2 regions of the Salinithrix halophila genome follow, and region 2 is predicted to be linked to the other one. Evidence: predicted binding sites of a transcription regulator. Region 2 holds the regulator's gene; the other holds the start of a gene.

Region 1 (7,478 bases), 300 kb from region 2:
AAATTGGTCAGCAACCGATCGACAACACGGTATTCATACCCCGGATAGATAAAGATATCGGTCCATCCACTGGCGGCCCGGACTTCACCGAAATCCCGAGCAATTGTCTCCAACGTCCGGACAGAGGTAGTGCCAACCGCGACCACCCGATTCCCATTGCTCTGAGCCTCCCGGATCAGCCCAGCCGCTTCTTCCGAGAGTTCATAATACTCGGCGTGCATGCGATGTTCCTCCACGGATTCGGCGCTTACAGGACGAAACGTACCTAACCCCACATGCAAAGTCAGTGTGGCCACTCGAACACCCTTCTCTTCCGCCCGTCTCAGCAGTTCCGGTGTGAAATGAAGGCCGGCAGTCGGTGCCGCAGCGGATCCGACTTCGGCAGAATAAACCGTCTGGTATCGCTCCCCTTCTTCCAATTCCTCATGGATATAGGGAGGAAGGGGCATTTTCCCCAATTCCTCGAGCAGCTTTTCCAAATCTGACACCGCATATTCCAGACGGAAGATGCGGCCACCAGCAACTTCCGCCTCCCTCTCTACGACCGCTCGCAGCTTTCCGTTGCCGAATTGAACCACAGTTCCCGGTTTAACCCGCTTGGCCGGTTTGACCAGCGCTTCCCAACGATCCTCTCCCAAAGGTTTTAATAACAGCACTTCAATCCGGGCTCCTGTCTCCTCCTTGCTCCCGATGAGACGAGCCGGCCTTACTCGGGTATTATTCAGTACCAATACATCACCCGGTTGAAGGTATTCCAATAAATCGGGAAACCGCCGGTGCTGAACGGAACCGTCCTTCCGATCCAACACCATCAGGCGGGAGGAGGATCGGTCTTTTAAGGGTGTCTGAGCAATCAATTCTTCGGGGAGATCAAAATCAAATAAGGACACATCCATTTATCAAAAGCTCCAATCCATATCAATTTATCCCTTAGGGTACCCGATGAGCTCATACATGAGAAACGCCCGCTCCTCACCGGAACAGGCGAATCAAATACAGGACAACCGACAGGACGACGCTGATCAGAATGCTGGTGACGACCGGAAAGTAGAACTTGAAGTTTTCCTTCTCAACCACGATGTCCCCCGGTAGACGTCCCAAGTGGAGGAACCGACCACCTACCTGCCACAAGAGACCGATTACCACGAGAGCGATACCGACGAAGATCAGTAGTTTGGCAATCGGGTTCATTGGGGATTTTCCACTCCAAAGTGTTGGTAACAGCGGGGGGTGGCCATTCTGCCTCGAGGAGTCCGTTGCAAAAAACCAATTTGCATCAGGTACGGTTCGTAAACATCTTCTACGGTATGGGCCTCCTCCCCGATTGTAGCCGCAATCGTTTCCAACCCTACCGGTCCTCCTCGAAAATGGTCGATAATTGAACGCAGCAATTTGTGATCCACCTGATCCAATCCCAGTTTATCCACCTGAATCCGATCCAATGCGTCCCGTGCAGCCTCTGCCGTAATGATTCCTTCCCCCTGCACCTGGACAAAGTCACGCACCCGCTTCAGAAGGCGATTGGCTACCCGGGGGGTTCCTCTGGCCCGACATGCAACCTCTTCAGCCCCATCCTCCCGGATCGCTATACCGAGCAGGTCTGCCGACCGGGAAACGATTAGGGAAAGTTCTTCCAGCGTATAATACTCCAGCCGGCTCATCACCCCAAACCGGTCCCGAAGGGGGGATGAGAGAGAGCCCGCCCGTGTCGTCGCCCCTACCAGGGTGAAAGGGGGCAGATCAAGGCGAACGGATCGTGCACTGGGCCCTTTGCCAATCACAATGTCGAGGGCAAAGTCCTCCATCGCCGGATAGAGGACTTCTTCCACACTTCGGTTGAGCCGATGAATCTCGTCGATAAAGAGGAGATCCCCATGCTGCAGGTTGGTCAAAATCGCGGCCAGATCCCCTGGACGTTCAATAGCGGGGCCTGAAGTCGTCCGCACTTGGACTCCCAACTCATTGGCAATGATATGAGAAAGGGTGGTTTTCCCCAGCCCCGGCGGACCGTAGAGCAAGACATGATCCAGCGTCTCTTGCCGCATCTTAGCCGCTTCTATGTACACCTTTAGGTTGTCTTTCACACGGGCCTGGCCGATATATTCTTTTAAATAACGAGGACGCAGACTGAATTCAACGGTTTCGTCCTCCATCGCCATATGGGAAGAGATGATCCTCTCCTCCATTCCATCCCTCCTCCTTTTCCTCTCAACCCTTCACCGATACCTGAAGTGCTCTCCGGATCCAGCCATCCAAGGCGGGTTCCTCATCCTCAAAAGAGTCCCGTGCTTGCCGGACAGCCGCTTCCGCTTCCCCTTCATTATAGCCCAGGGCCATAAGGGCTTCAATTGCCTCCGCTAAGGCGGGGGAACCAGGTCTAGAGGCTTCTTTCGGAAGGTCCGATTCTGCCAACAGACGGGTCCAACCCGCCTTTTCCAGCTTGTCCTTCAGGTCGAGGACGATGCGTTGGGCTGTTTTCTTGCCGATCCCAGGCAGTTTGGTCAAAAAACGGAGATCTTCCCGCTGTACCGCTTCCACCAGCGTGGCCGGAGACCCCGCCCCGATCACCGCAAGGGCTACCTTGGGCCCGATGCCGGATACCTCCAGAAGCAGGCGAAACAGATCCCGCTCTTCAGCATCCTTAAAGCCGTACAACAATTGGGCATCTTCCCGTACAACATGATGGGTAAAAATGCGGATTTCTTCCCCTTCTTTCCATTGAAAGGGGTTGGCGCAGAACAAGCGGTAACCCACTCCTGCTGCCTCAACGACAACGGTATCGACGGTGTGGTAGGCTACCCGTCCTCGGACATAATCGATCATCTTTTCCACCCCCGGGTGTCGATTCGATCGGTAAAGGTCGTTGAGTGAGCCTGGCAGATAGCGACACCGAGAGCGTCCGCCACATCATCGGGGCGTGGGATTTCTGGAAGAGTGAGCAGCATTTTAACCATCTCCTGCACCTGTTTCTTTTGCGCTCCGCCATAACCCACTACCGCCATCTTTACTTCCATCGGCGTATATTCGGTGATAACAGCCCCAGCCTCCTCCGCCGCCAGCGTTAACACTCCCCGAGCTTGGCCAACATCGAAAGCCGTTGTCACGTTTCGGTTGAAAAAAAGTTTTTCAATCGCCACCACATCAGGGCGGTACCGGGCAAATAACGCCGTACTGGCATCATAAATCTGCTTCAGCCGGGTCGAGGTAGCCGTTTTTGCCGGCGTTTGGATACTGCCGTAATCGACGGCTTTCAGTTGATTACCCCGTCGGTCGACAACCCCGTACCCAACGATGGCGATCCCCGGATCGATCCCCATAATTCTCACAAAAGCCCCTCCCACTCTGCGAACATTCATTCTCCCATGAGGCTGATTATATCACATTCCATGAGTGTTTCGCCCCACGTCGCACATCGGTATATAAATGCCTTCCCGGCACTTTATCTGGCTAAATATCCGCAAGGAATCTTTCTACGGAAAGGGACTCTTGGAAAACAAACGATTGTGATAAGCGATACACGAATTTATGTATCCCCTTATAAAAAGGGGGAATGGAAGCGACAATTCAAGCGGAAACTCGTAGGGAGGAGCTTGCCCCTCACATCCGACCCTATGGGAGTGAATGACAATGAATAGAAATCGATGGATGTCCCTCCTTCTCCATTTGGCTGTATGGGGAATGTTGTCCGGCTGCGCCCAGAATTTAACCGCCCCGGAAAAAGCCGCCGTACGGTTCTACAAGGAAGTCTGGGTAGAGGGGAACGTAGAGCAGGCACAGCGGATGTTAGACCGCCCCGACAAAGTGAAAGAAATCGGCTGGCGGGTGCAAGAAGTCCAAAATGAGGAAAGAAAAAACCCCCCCATCCTTCTCGTTCAGTCCCCCACGGACCGTCAGATGGGGACTCATACCATCCTGATCCACCGCCCTTCGGACAAACGAGATTATAAAGTGCGTCTCCAACTCCGGAACGGGGAATGGAAAGTGGTTAAATTCGAACAGAACTTTGACCCCCGGGCTGGTGGTTATGTCAGCCAAGATGCCTACCAACGCCTTGGTCAAGAATATCCTGAGATTCAATGGAAACGGGTGGATAGCCCGTAGCCCTCAGAACCCCTTCCAAACCGATGGCTCCCCCGAAGTGTTCGGGGATTTTTTGTTTTGATTCATCCCCGTACCTCTGAAACAAATGGCCCCTCCTCCCGATCACGAAAAGGATTGACATTCTTTTACGCATGCGCATAAAATGGAGGTGACGATTTTTTGCCCTAGGGCAAAAATTGTTTCCTTGGTTAAAATAGCTTTGTCCATGAAAAAAATATGCCCAAAAGAATGTATTTATCAACGGGGCAACATTCATTCAACGGAGGTACAAACAGATGAAAAGAACCCATGCCCGACGCGCCATACCCCTCTTTTGCCTCTTCCTTCTTTCTTCCCTCCTCCTGAGCGCCTGCGGAACCCAAGGGGAATCCTCCATCCCACAAGACCGCCCCATCGAGGTGACTGCCACCACCGGGATGGTGGGAGATATCGTCAAAAACGTCGGTGGAGACCGCGTAAAGGTCACCACCTTAATGGGACCCGGGGTAGACCCTCACCTATACAAGGCATCGCAAGGGGACATTAACAAATTGAACCATGCAAACATGATCTTTTACAATGGACTCCATCTTGAAGGGAAAATGACCGACATCCTGAAAAAGATCGGTGAAGAAAAGCCCGTGACAGCCGTCGCCGACGATATTGACAAATCCCGTCTACTTACAAGCTCGGGACAGGCCGACCCCCACATCTGGTTCGATGTAAATCTGTGGATGGAAGCAGTGACTAATGCCGAAAAAGCGTTAGCGAAAGCGGACCCGAAACACCGGGCGGACTATGAAAAACGAGCGGAGAACTATATCAGCAAACTGGAACATCTGGACCGCTACGCAAAAAAAGAGATCCAAAGCATTCCCGATGAACGGAGAGTCCTGGTGACTGCACACGACGCCTTTGGCTACTTCGGCCAAGCTTATGACATCGAAGTGGTCGGACTCCAGGGGCTTAGCACCGCCTCAGAATACGGGCTGAGAGACGTCCAACGGATCGTAAACTTGCTTACGGAACGAAAGATCAAGGCCGTCTTCGTGGAATCCAGTGTCCCCAAGCGTTCCATTCAAGCCGTTGTAAAGGGAACTGAAAAAAAGGGCCACTCGATTCAGATCGGTGGTGAACTCTTCTCCGACGCTATGGGGGAAGCGGGAACGAAGGAGGGCACCTACATCGGCATGGTACGCCATAATGTGGATACAATCGTCTCCGCTCTCAAATGATTGCTGATCGATCCGAACATAACACCAAAGAAATAGGAGGCGAAACCTTATGACGCCCTTTATCCATCCAGTTTCGGTTCGGGACCTTTCTGTCGCCTACCACCGAAAACCAGTCTTGCGCGACCTTTCCTTCGACACTCCAGAAGGAAAATTGATTGGCATCGTTGGCCCCAACGGAGCCGGTAAATCTACCCTTATCAAGGCGATCCTGGGCTTGTTGCCCTTGACCAGCGGCAAAGTGGAAATTTACGGAAAACCCTATAGGGAACAACGGCATATGATCGGGTACGTCCCCCAACGCGAATCGGTTGACTGGGATTTCCCCACCGACGCGCTCGACGTGGTCATGATGGGGCGGTACGGTAAGTTGGGCTGGTTCAAACGACCTAAAGCGGAAGACCGAGAATTCGCTATGGATTGCCTCGAAAAGACGGGTATGGCAGATTTCGCCAATCGTCAGATTAGCCAGCTTTCCGGAGGACAGCAACAGCGAGTTTTCCTCGCCCGTTCCCTCGCCCAGGATGCCCGCATCTATTTCATGGATGAGCCCTTCGTCGGTGTCGACGCTGCCACTGAAAAGGCGATCATCCGCATCTTAGACGAACTGAAAGGGCAGGGCAAGACAGTGTTAGTGGTTCATCACGATCTCCAGACCGTCCGGGAGTACTTCGACTGGTTACTTCTACTCAATCTGCGCCAAATCGCATTCGGCCCTACGGAGCAGGCCTACACCGCCGATAACCTACAAAAGGCCTATGGCGGACGCCTCACCATCCTACCAGAGATGGCCGGCGTCGCCGCGTTGAGGTGAGGGAGATGGACCGATTCCACGAGATCATCCGTTTCCTGTCTGACCCTAACACTGCCTGGGTGTTGGCGGGGACCCTCCTTCTCGGTCTTTCCAGCGGGGTGTTGGGTGCTTTTGCCTTCCTCCGTAAGCGGGGCCTGATGGGCGATGTGCTGGCTCACGCCGCCTTGCCTGGGATCTGTCTCGCTTTCATGCTGACCGGGTCGAAAAACCCCTTCTTCTTCCTTATCGGAGCAACGGTGACCGGGGTGCTCGCCTCCCTAGCAATTAACGGAATCACCCGTTTCTCCCGCATTAAGGAAGACACTGCCCTCGGGTTGGTCCTTTCAGTTTTCTTTGGACTGGGAATCATTTTCCTTACCCAGATTCAACACTCAGAGAACGGAAACCAGAGCGGGCTGGACAAATTCCTGTTCGGCCAATCCGCTTCTCTCGTCGGGGACGATGTCCTTGTGATGGGCGGTGTGGCTCTCTCCCTTCTCCTCTTCTGCTTCTTGTTTTTCAAGGAATTCAAACTCCTCTGTTTCGATCCGGGCTTTGGGCGAAGCCTCGGTTTCCCTGTTGGTCTCCTCGACCTACTGCTCATGGTCATGCTGGTGGTGGCGGTGGTAATCGGCCTTCAGGCGGCCGGAGTCGTGTTGATGGCCGCCCTGATCATCACACCGGCCGCCGCGGCTCGTTATTGGACGGAACGACTCGGTGTGATGGTGGTGCTTTCTGCCCTGATGGGCGCTCTGTCCGGCGTTTTGGGAACCCTATTCAGCGCTTTGGTACACAACCTGCCCACCGGACCCCTAATCGTGGTCGCTGCCACCGTGGTCTTTCTCATCTCCCTCGTTTTTTCCCCGAAACGGGGATTGGTAGCCAAGTGGGCCCGTCTCGCCCGCACACGGCGGGAATGGGCTCAAGAACGAGTATTGACCATCCTCTATGAATCCCGGGAAACCGACGGACTGCATGAGATGGATATGGATGGACTGCTAGAAAGATATGCCTTCTCCCACCGGCGGCTGGAAGCAGCCCTCCGATCCCTGGAACGGGATGGATTTATCACCTGGGAACAGGACGGCTCCCTGATCCGGTGTACGAAGGCTGGATGGCAAAAGGCCTATGATCTGGTGCTCCAGACCCGTCTCACCGAAGTCTGGATGATGCACGAGGAAGAGGTAGGTGGGATGTTACGCGACCGGGAAAACGGAACGATGCGGGAAGACATTCCTGCCGATCTTTTCCGGGAACTGTCGGACCTGCTAGTCCGGCACGGCCGCGAACCAAAATGGAAACCCGGAAACACGGAAGAAGGTGCGACGCGATGAGCATGGGACTCACTATCATGATCACTGGTGCCTTAGTGG
Region 2 (7,478 bases):
ACGTAAACAGATTGGAGCTTATACAGCGGCGCTAGACGGTGTCGATGCGATTATCTTTACAGCTGGTGTGGGGGAAAACGCCTCGATTGTCCGCGAATGGACGGTAAACCGGATGAATTACCTAGGGGTAGAATTGGATCGAGAGAAAAATGCGGATCTTCCCAAAGGTCCCCAAGTGATCAGCACCCCGGAATCCCAGGTGAAGGTGCTCGTGATCCCCACCGATGAAGAACTGATGATTGCCAGAGAAACCCGACGGCTCGTCCGAGATTGAATAACAACAGACCGGCCCACAGCGGAGCCGGTCTGTGTTACAATACTCCCATCCCATGTACTGAATCAGAGAGGAGAAGCGCGATCAATGAAATTGTCCCGTAGGGTACAAAGTCTGACGCCTTCAAAAACGATCGAAATTACTGCTACTGCTAAGGAATTAAAAAAACAAGGCCACGATGTCATCGTACTGGGTGCGGGTGAACCCGATTTCAACACGCCGGACCATATCCTAGAAGCTGCCGACAAAGCGATGCGAGAAGGTCTGACCAAATATACCCCTGCAGGTGGTATCGCTGAACTGAAAGAAGCGATTGTCGCTAAATTTAAGAACGACAACGGCTTGCACTATGAGACGGATCAGATTGTGGTGACAGTGGGGGCTAAACACGCCCTTTACAACCTATTTCAGGTCATCCTGGACGAAGGGGATGAAGTGATTATCCCAGCCCCTTACTGGGTGAGTTACATCGAGCAGGTAAAACTGGCCGGTGGGGTGCCGGTGATTATCGAGGGTTTGGAAGAGAACCAGTTCAAGGTGACGCCTGATCAGGTGAAGGAAGCCGTCACCGATAAAACGGTCGCCTTCTTAATTAATAGCCCCTCCAATCCGACCGGATCCATGTATAGCCGGGAAGAGCTGGAGGCTCTTGGCCAGGTGTGTTTGGATAAAGAACTTCTCATCATATCCGATGAGATCTATGAAGATCTCATTTACGGAGACGAAACATCCGTCAGCATCGCTTCGCTCAGCCCCGAATTGAAGGAACGAACGATTGTCATCAACGGGGTGTCTAAGACGTATTCGATGACAGGTTGGCGGATCGGGTATGCGGCAGGGGATTCCCGTATCATCAAGGGGATGTCCAGCCTCTCCAGCCACAGCACATCCAACCCGACTTCGATCGCTCAATATGCTGCTTTGGAAGCTTTGACGGGAGATCAGGAGCCCGTCCGGAACATGCTGGCCGCTTTCCGCCAACGTCGTGATTATGTTTTGGGGCGGCTGCAACAGATGGCCGGTGTAAAATGCGCCACTCCTGAGGGAGCCTTCTATGTGTTCGCCAATGTCAAGGAAGCGGCTGCCCGTGGAGGCTTTGAGAATGCAGATGCCTGGGTGAAAGCCCTCCTGAAAGAAGAAAAGGTGGCGATGGTTCCAGGTTCAGCCTTTGGCTTTCCCGATCATGTTCGAATCTCCTACGCCACTTCCATGGATCAGTTGAAAGAAGCGATGGACCGGATGGAGCGTTTCACCCAAACCCGTTCCTGATGGCACCACCAAAAGAACCTCCTTGCCAGGCCAGGCGGGAGGCTCTTTTGAACTTTGGGATTTATGCTGAAGGAGGGTAGAAGCGGTCGGGGCTGAGAGGCGGCCCCAGGAGGGAGGATCCGTGCTGTCCAGAGAAAATGAGCGGCTTTGTCACGCATCCATTTCTCTAGGCAGTTCAACCTTGCCCGTAGCAGGATCACAGGTTCCAATCTTAACGGACTGCAGTCCCCATTCCCGAAGAGATTCACGCATCTTTAACACCAAATCAGTACGACTTCTGCAAACGGTGGGAACGATGACGGTGGTCTTTCCCTTCCCGCTGAAGATCTGCAATTGATGGGCGGTTTCCGCGCTTTGAAAAGTGGAGCAAGTCTCGACTTCGATAATATGGAAGATGGAATCCTTGAAGGCGATGATATCGGGTTTAAAATTTTCTCCAAGGACGGGGGGGACGCCATCTGACCATTCGATAGAATCAGCCTTGATTAAAAACCCTTTCCGCACCAGCTCTTTAGCGACTGCTTCCACCATGCGATTGTGCTTTTCCTGCCCCTTTGGGGAGCGAGTGGTTTGGGTTTGAGAAGTCAATCCGATGAGCCTCCTTTCCATTTTCTCCATTGTATCACCGGATCTGGCCGCCGGATATTCTCCTTTCGTCTTACTTTCCTCTAGACGGTTCAGCGTAGGATCTACCCTTTTGGGTTTGGGGAAACCAAAAACACCCCCTGCCTTCCAGTGCAGGGGGTGTTTTCCGTGATGAAGCCGGATTTAGTCTATGGTGACAAATTGAGAATCTCGGCTGTCGCACATTTTAGTGCGGTTCAATTATTAAGGGATTGCTCAGCTATTTCCTTGATATATAAGTTTCTTTTTTTCAAAAGACCTTCCATATACTTGGCTAAAAAAAGTTTATCGGCTATGCTGCCCAGAAATCCCCAGGGTGAAGTGTAATCGAATTTATCAATCATCTTAGTTTGATTCTTATAACCCACAAAAAAGTGTTCATGTTTGATTCTTTTAAAAGGTCCCTCTACCATTTCATCAACAAAATAATGTGGTGGATCAAATGCTGTAATCTTAGCCGTCAACCTTTGTTTGAGACCAAAATGAATCGCTTCCCAAGTGACGCTTTCATCTAATCCTATTAGGCCATTTGTGACACCTGCAACAGCCTTTTCATGTGTATGAGAGGTTGATTTCATATGGACGTCAATATTACGGGATAAATCGAAACATGTTTGGATAGGGGCCTTAATATAGAGTTCTAATGTGATAATAGGCATAACACTCACCATCCGCAGTGGGTAGATCGGCAAATATCAATTTCCTGGTGAAGCCCTATTTAAACTATGGCCCAAAAATCATGGTTTTTGTTCAATGAAGCTCTCGGAAGAGACCCACAACCTTCCCGAGGATGGCCACCTCAGGAAGGAGGATGGGTTCCATGTTATCGTTTTCGGGTTGCAGGCGGATATGGTCTTTTTCTTTATAGAAACGTTTGACGGTCGCTTCGTGTTCTGCAGTCATAGCCACGATCATGTCGCCGTTATCGGCTGACTGTTGTTGGCGAACCAGGACGAAGTCACCATCTAAGACACCGGCATTAATCATGCTGTCACCTCGAACGGAGAGAAGAAAGACGGAATCGTCACCGCCTACCATACGGCGGGGGAGAGAGAAGTAATCTTCCACGTTTTCCACCGCAGTGATGGGCTCGCCAGCAGTCACTTTCCCGACGAGGGGGACCATCACGGTGTTGGCCGCTAAGTCGGGGACCGCTTCCAGATCTTCTCCCAGCACTTCGATCGCTCGAGGCTTGGTAGGGTCTCGCCGGATCAGGCCTTTTTTCTCGAGCCGGGCGAGGTGGCCGTGGACGGTGGAACTAGAAGCCAAACCGACGGCTTCTCCAATTTCCCTCACGGATGGTGGATACCCTTTTTTCCGGACTTCCTGTTTTATGTAGTTTAAAATGGCTTGTTGCCGCGGTGATAACTTAGCCATGATCTTTATCCCCTTTCCGCTCGTTTCGTTTATCCGCCAGTCCCTTCGGAATCTAAAAGTCAGGGTATTTTCCTACAGTATACACGATTACGGAAGGCAGGACAAACATAGGTTCGAATTTCTGTGCGATCTGATATTGGGCGATTTCCAAGTTGGGCCTCACGGTGGAAGAGATAAAACGAAGCGACGGGATTCAGATCGCAGTAGCTGTTCTCCGCACATCGATGCACTTATGGTTCTGTAGGTAAGTAGGAACCCGTACGTATCGGCAGTTCCTTCAGGTTGCAACAAAAAAACAGCTGGACGACAGCTGTTTTTTTGTGGGTCAACGGTATTGAATGTAGGTGATTTCTTTCTTGAGCTCCCCTAATCCTTCCATGCTATGAAGGACAATGACAGGTACGATATCATCTTTGGTGGCGTCGGAGAGGGCGATGTTGACCAATTTTATATCATGATAGATGAAGGAAAAATCGATATGGTAGCGGACGTCCTGGGCATTGATCTGATGGTCGACTTTCCGGAGGTCACCACTTAATTTATTGAGCCGTTCTACAAGTTTTCGTTTCATTTCTCTGTTGAGTTTGTAGTTGGAGTATTGCTCGATCGTAATCTTGTATGTATCGGAGATTTCGTTGAGGAGGTGGTGACCTTTCAACTCCTTGAATTCATCGATATATTCTTGCGTGCGGTGTTTTTCGTAGAAGCCGTTCATCACCAAGGTGATTGCCACGACGACGATATAGACGAGAACAACGCGCAGCAGGCGCTTTAGCTTATCGTTCACAGGGTTCCCTCCTGCCTGTACACTTCTTCATACCCCATATATATGGACAGGGAGGCGAGGTTATGATGGCCTCGCCTGATGAACCCACGAAAAAAACCCCGACCGGGGTTTTTTTCGTTATCTCTCAGCAAAGAGTCGGCTCAAAGTATCCTGTACCGCCTGTTTCCCCTGATTGATACAATCGGGGATTCCGATACCAGCGTAGGAGGCACCAGCCAGGTAAAGGCCGGGTAGTTGGTGACGAATTTCCTCTCTCAGACGGTTGAGCCATTGAGCGTGGCCAACGGCGTACTGAGGCATGGCTTTCGGCCAGCGGGTGATTCGGGTAAAAACAGGAGGATTGTGGATCGATAGGATCCGGCGCATGTCCTCCCGGACACGACCAATGATGACTTCATCGGGCTCGTCGACGATGGTTTCGTCCCCAGAACGTCCCACATAGCATCGGATAAGGGCTTTTTCGGGAGGAACCGTATGGGGCCACTTCCGATGGGTCCAAGTGCAGGCGGTGATGGTGGTGTCTTCCCGCCTGGGAACGACGAACCCGGTACCATCCAGTTCAAGGGGCACATCTATCGCCTCAAAGCCCAATATGACTGTCGCCACGGAAGTGGGAGGAATCTCTTCAGGAGACGCAGGGAGGTTGTATCGACTAAGCAGGCGGCGGGTCACTTCATAGGGAGGGGTCGCGATGATTCCGTCTGCGGTGATGACCTCCCCCTCGGTAAGGGTGACCCGATACCCCTCTGCGGTCTTTTCTACCTCACGAAGCGAGGTGTTTTTCTTGACGGAAGAAGCCGGTAAGGTTTTTTCAATCGCTTCCACAAGGCTTTCCAAGCCCCGTTTTAGGGTGAGGAATTGTCCTTTTGGACGGCTGATTGCCTGTTTCGGTCGATTTTTTTTCATGCCCAGGATCAGACTGCGGTGTTTGGCTTCCATCTCGGCAAATTGGGGAAAGGTCGCTTGCAGGCTCAAGTGGTCAAGGTTACCTGCGTAGATGCCGGAAAGCAACGGTTCAATCAGCCGATCAACCACTTCATCTCCCAGCCGACGACGAAAAAAGGCCCCCACCGAGGTATCTCCCGCTGATTTTCGACGGGGGAGGAACAGATCTGCCGCCGCCCGCAGCTTTCCGGCAGGGGAGAAGAGTCGGGTGGTCACAAAGGAGCTCAGCTGGGTTGGAATACCCATAACAGCTCCTTCCGGGATCGGGATCAGTTGGTGATTTTGTAGAATATAGGCTTGGCCTGTCCGGTTGCGTACCAACTCTTCTTCCATCCCAAGATCTGCTACGAGTTGTTTGGCGCTGGTTTTCCGCTCCAGAAAGGAATCCGGCCCTTTTTCCATCACGAAACTGTCAGCCCGTTCCGTTTCGATCTTCCCGCCGAGGCGGGAAGTCGCTTCCAGTAGAGTGAACGTCAGCGGAAGGCCTTTCTCCCGCGCTTCCTTCTCCAGGTAAAAAGCAGCAGTGAGGCCCGTAATGCCACCACCGGCAATGACAATATGACGTGGTTTATCCATGACGGATCTCATCCCACTTCCTGGAGACCACGGTGGCCAGGCAGTCGATAAATGCCGGGTTGGCGTTGGGCATTTCGGGTCGGTAGTAGTGAGCGCCGAGCTCATCACAGACTACTTTGCATTCGTAATCATTGTCATAGAGGACCTCCAAGTGCTCCGCGACGAACCCGAGAGGGCAATAAATAAAGGATGTAAACCCGTCTTGATGAAAAAGCGAGCGGGTCAGGTCTTGCACATCAGGGCCTAACCATGGTTCCGGTGTCTGACCGGCGCTCTGCCAGCCGACGGCGTAATTTTGGATACCTGCGGCTTCTGCTACCCGTTTGGCGGTCTCTTTCAACTGTTCCGGATAGGGATCGCCATGTTTGAGGATCTTTTCAGGCAAGCTATGGGCAGAAAAAACGACGACGGTACGTTCTTGTTCCTGTTCCGGTATCCGACGGAGGGTCTCTCGGATTCGCTCAGTCCAGTAGCCAATAAATTTGGGTTCCCGATACCAACTCTCGACGGCATGGATCCGGGGACCACCTAATTTTTCCCCTTCCTCCCGGGCCCGACCGTTATAAGTTTTGACGCTGAAGGTGGAATAGTGGGGGGCCAGGACGATACTGACGGCGTCTTCCAGCCCGTCACGGTTCATCTCTTGGACAGCGTCCTCAATAAAGGGATCGATATGTTTGAGTCCGAGGTAGAGCTGAAAGGTTACGTCCTCGTACATCGTGTTCAGTTTGTCCCGCAGGCGTTCCCCTTGTTCTTCAGTGATGCGGGCGAGAGGAGAGATCCCCCCGATTTTTTCATAGCGGTCTTTTAGATCCTGGAGAAGGTTTTCCGAAGGCTTTCGCCCGTGGCGGATATGGGTGTAATAAGGCTCGATATCCTCCCGTTTGCGGGGAGTTCCGTAAGCCATGACCAGCAGGCCGATTTTTTTCTTGGGCATGACCAAAAAAACACCTCAGTTCTGCTTTGAATAGTCGTGGATGAAGGCGGTAAGCCTTTGTAGGGTTTCCACCCGGACTTCAGGGTAGGTACCATGTCCCAGGTTAAAGATATGACCCGAGTGTTTTGCGCCCTGATCCAGGATCTCCCGGGCTTTGTCCTCGATCATTTCCCATGGGCCCAGCAGAAGGGAGGGATCCAGGTTTCCCTGCAAGGGCTTCTGAATTCCCAACTCTTCCCGTGCGGTATCAATGGTCGTGCGCCAATCCAAGCCTAAGACATCCGCCGGTAGGCGGTCCCATTCTGTCAACAAGTGTCCCGCACCGATTCCGAAATAGATCGTCGGAACATCTGAGGCTTCCTTTATTTCGGCGAAAATCCGGTGCATCACGGGGGCCACATAGCGGTGGTAATCTTCCCGGTTGAGGGCGCCCACCCAAGAGTCAAAGATCTGGACGGCCTTTGCTCCGGCTGCGATCTGAGCCTTCAGATAGGTGACGGTGAGGGAAGCTAACTTATCCATCAGCGCTTCCCAAGCCTTAGGTTGGGCATACATGAAACCTTTCGTTTGATGGTAATTTTTCGATGGGCCACCTTCAATCATGTAGCTGGCGAGGGTGAAGGGGGCCCCGGCGAATCCGATCAGGGGGACGGTCAATTGTTCTTCCAGCATTCGGATGGAATCCAGGA

What was found. The regulator LexA, encoded in region 2, represses DNA repair genes until DNA is damaged. The targets are predictions, from matches to a motif close to CGAACATATGTTCG.
Region 1: the regulator LexA is predicted to act here: its motif matches at 3,346-3,359, upstream of ruvC (crossover junction endodeoxyribonuclease RuvC).

Annotation. Positions count from the first base shown of each region.
Region 1 covers NZ_JBHSAP010000018.1:605,735-613,212, forward strand. The annotation lists gene queA (tRNA preQ1(34) S-adenosylmethionine ribosyltransferase-isomerase QueA) at 1-896, opposite strand, end outside; gene ACFOUO_RS16040 (DUF2905 domain-containing protein) at 973-1,191, opposite strand; gene ruvB (Holliday junction branch migration DNA helicase RuvB) at 1,188-2,186, opposite strand; gene ruvA (Holliday junction branch migration protein RuvA) at 2,209-2,823, opposite strand; gene ruvC (crossover junction endodeoxyribonuclease RuvC) at 2,820-3,326, opposite strand; gene ACFOUO_RS16060 (hypothetical protein) at 3,628-4,101, shown strand; gene ACFOUO_RS16065 (metal ABC transporter solute-binding protein, Zn/Mn family) at 4,377-5,315, shown strand; gene ACFOUO_RS16070 (metal ABC transporter ATP-binding protein) at 5,365-6,126, shown strand; gene ACFOUO_RS16075 (metal ABC transporter permease) at 6,132-7,439, shown strand; gene ACFOUO_RS16080 (metal ABC transporter permease) at 7,436-7,478, shown strand, end outside.
Region 2 covers NZ_JBHSAP010000018.1:305,462-312,939, reverse strand. The annotation lists gene ACFOUO_RS14505 (acetate kinase) at 1-274, shown strand, start outside; gene ACFOUO_RS14500 (pyridoxal phosphate-dependent aminotransferase) at 362-1,543, shown strand; gene ACFOUO_RS14495 (hypothetical protein) at 1,694-2,131, opposite strand; gene ACFOUO_RS14490 (SRPBCC family protein) at 2,365-2,826, opposite strand; gene lexA (transcriptional repressor LexA) at 2,918-3,544, opposite strand; gene ACFOUO_RS14480 (hypothetical protein) at 3,870-4,331, opposite strand; gene hemY (protoporphyrinogen oxidase) at 4,449-5,852, opposite strand; gene hemH (ferrochelatase) at 5,845-6,789, opposite strand; gene hemE (uroporphyrinogen decarboxylase) at 6,805-7,478, opposite strand, start outside.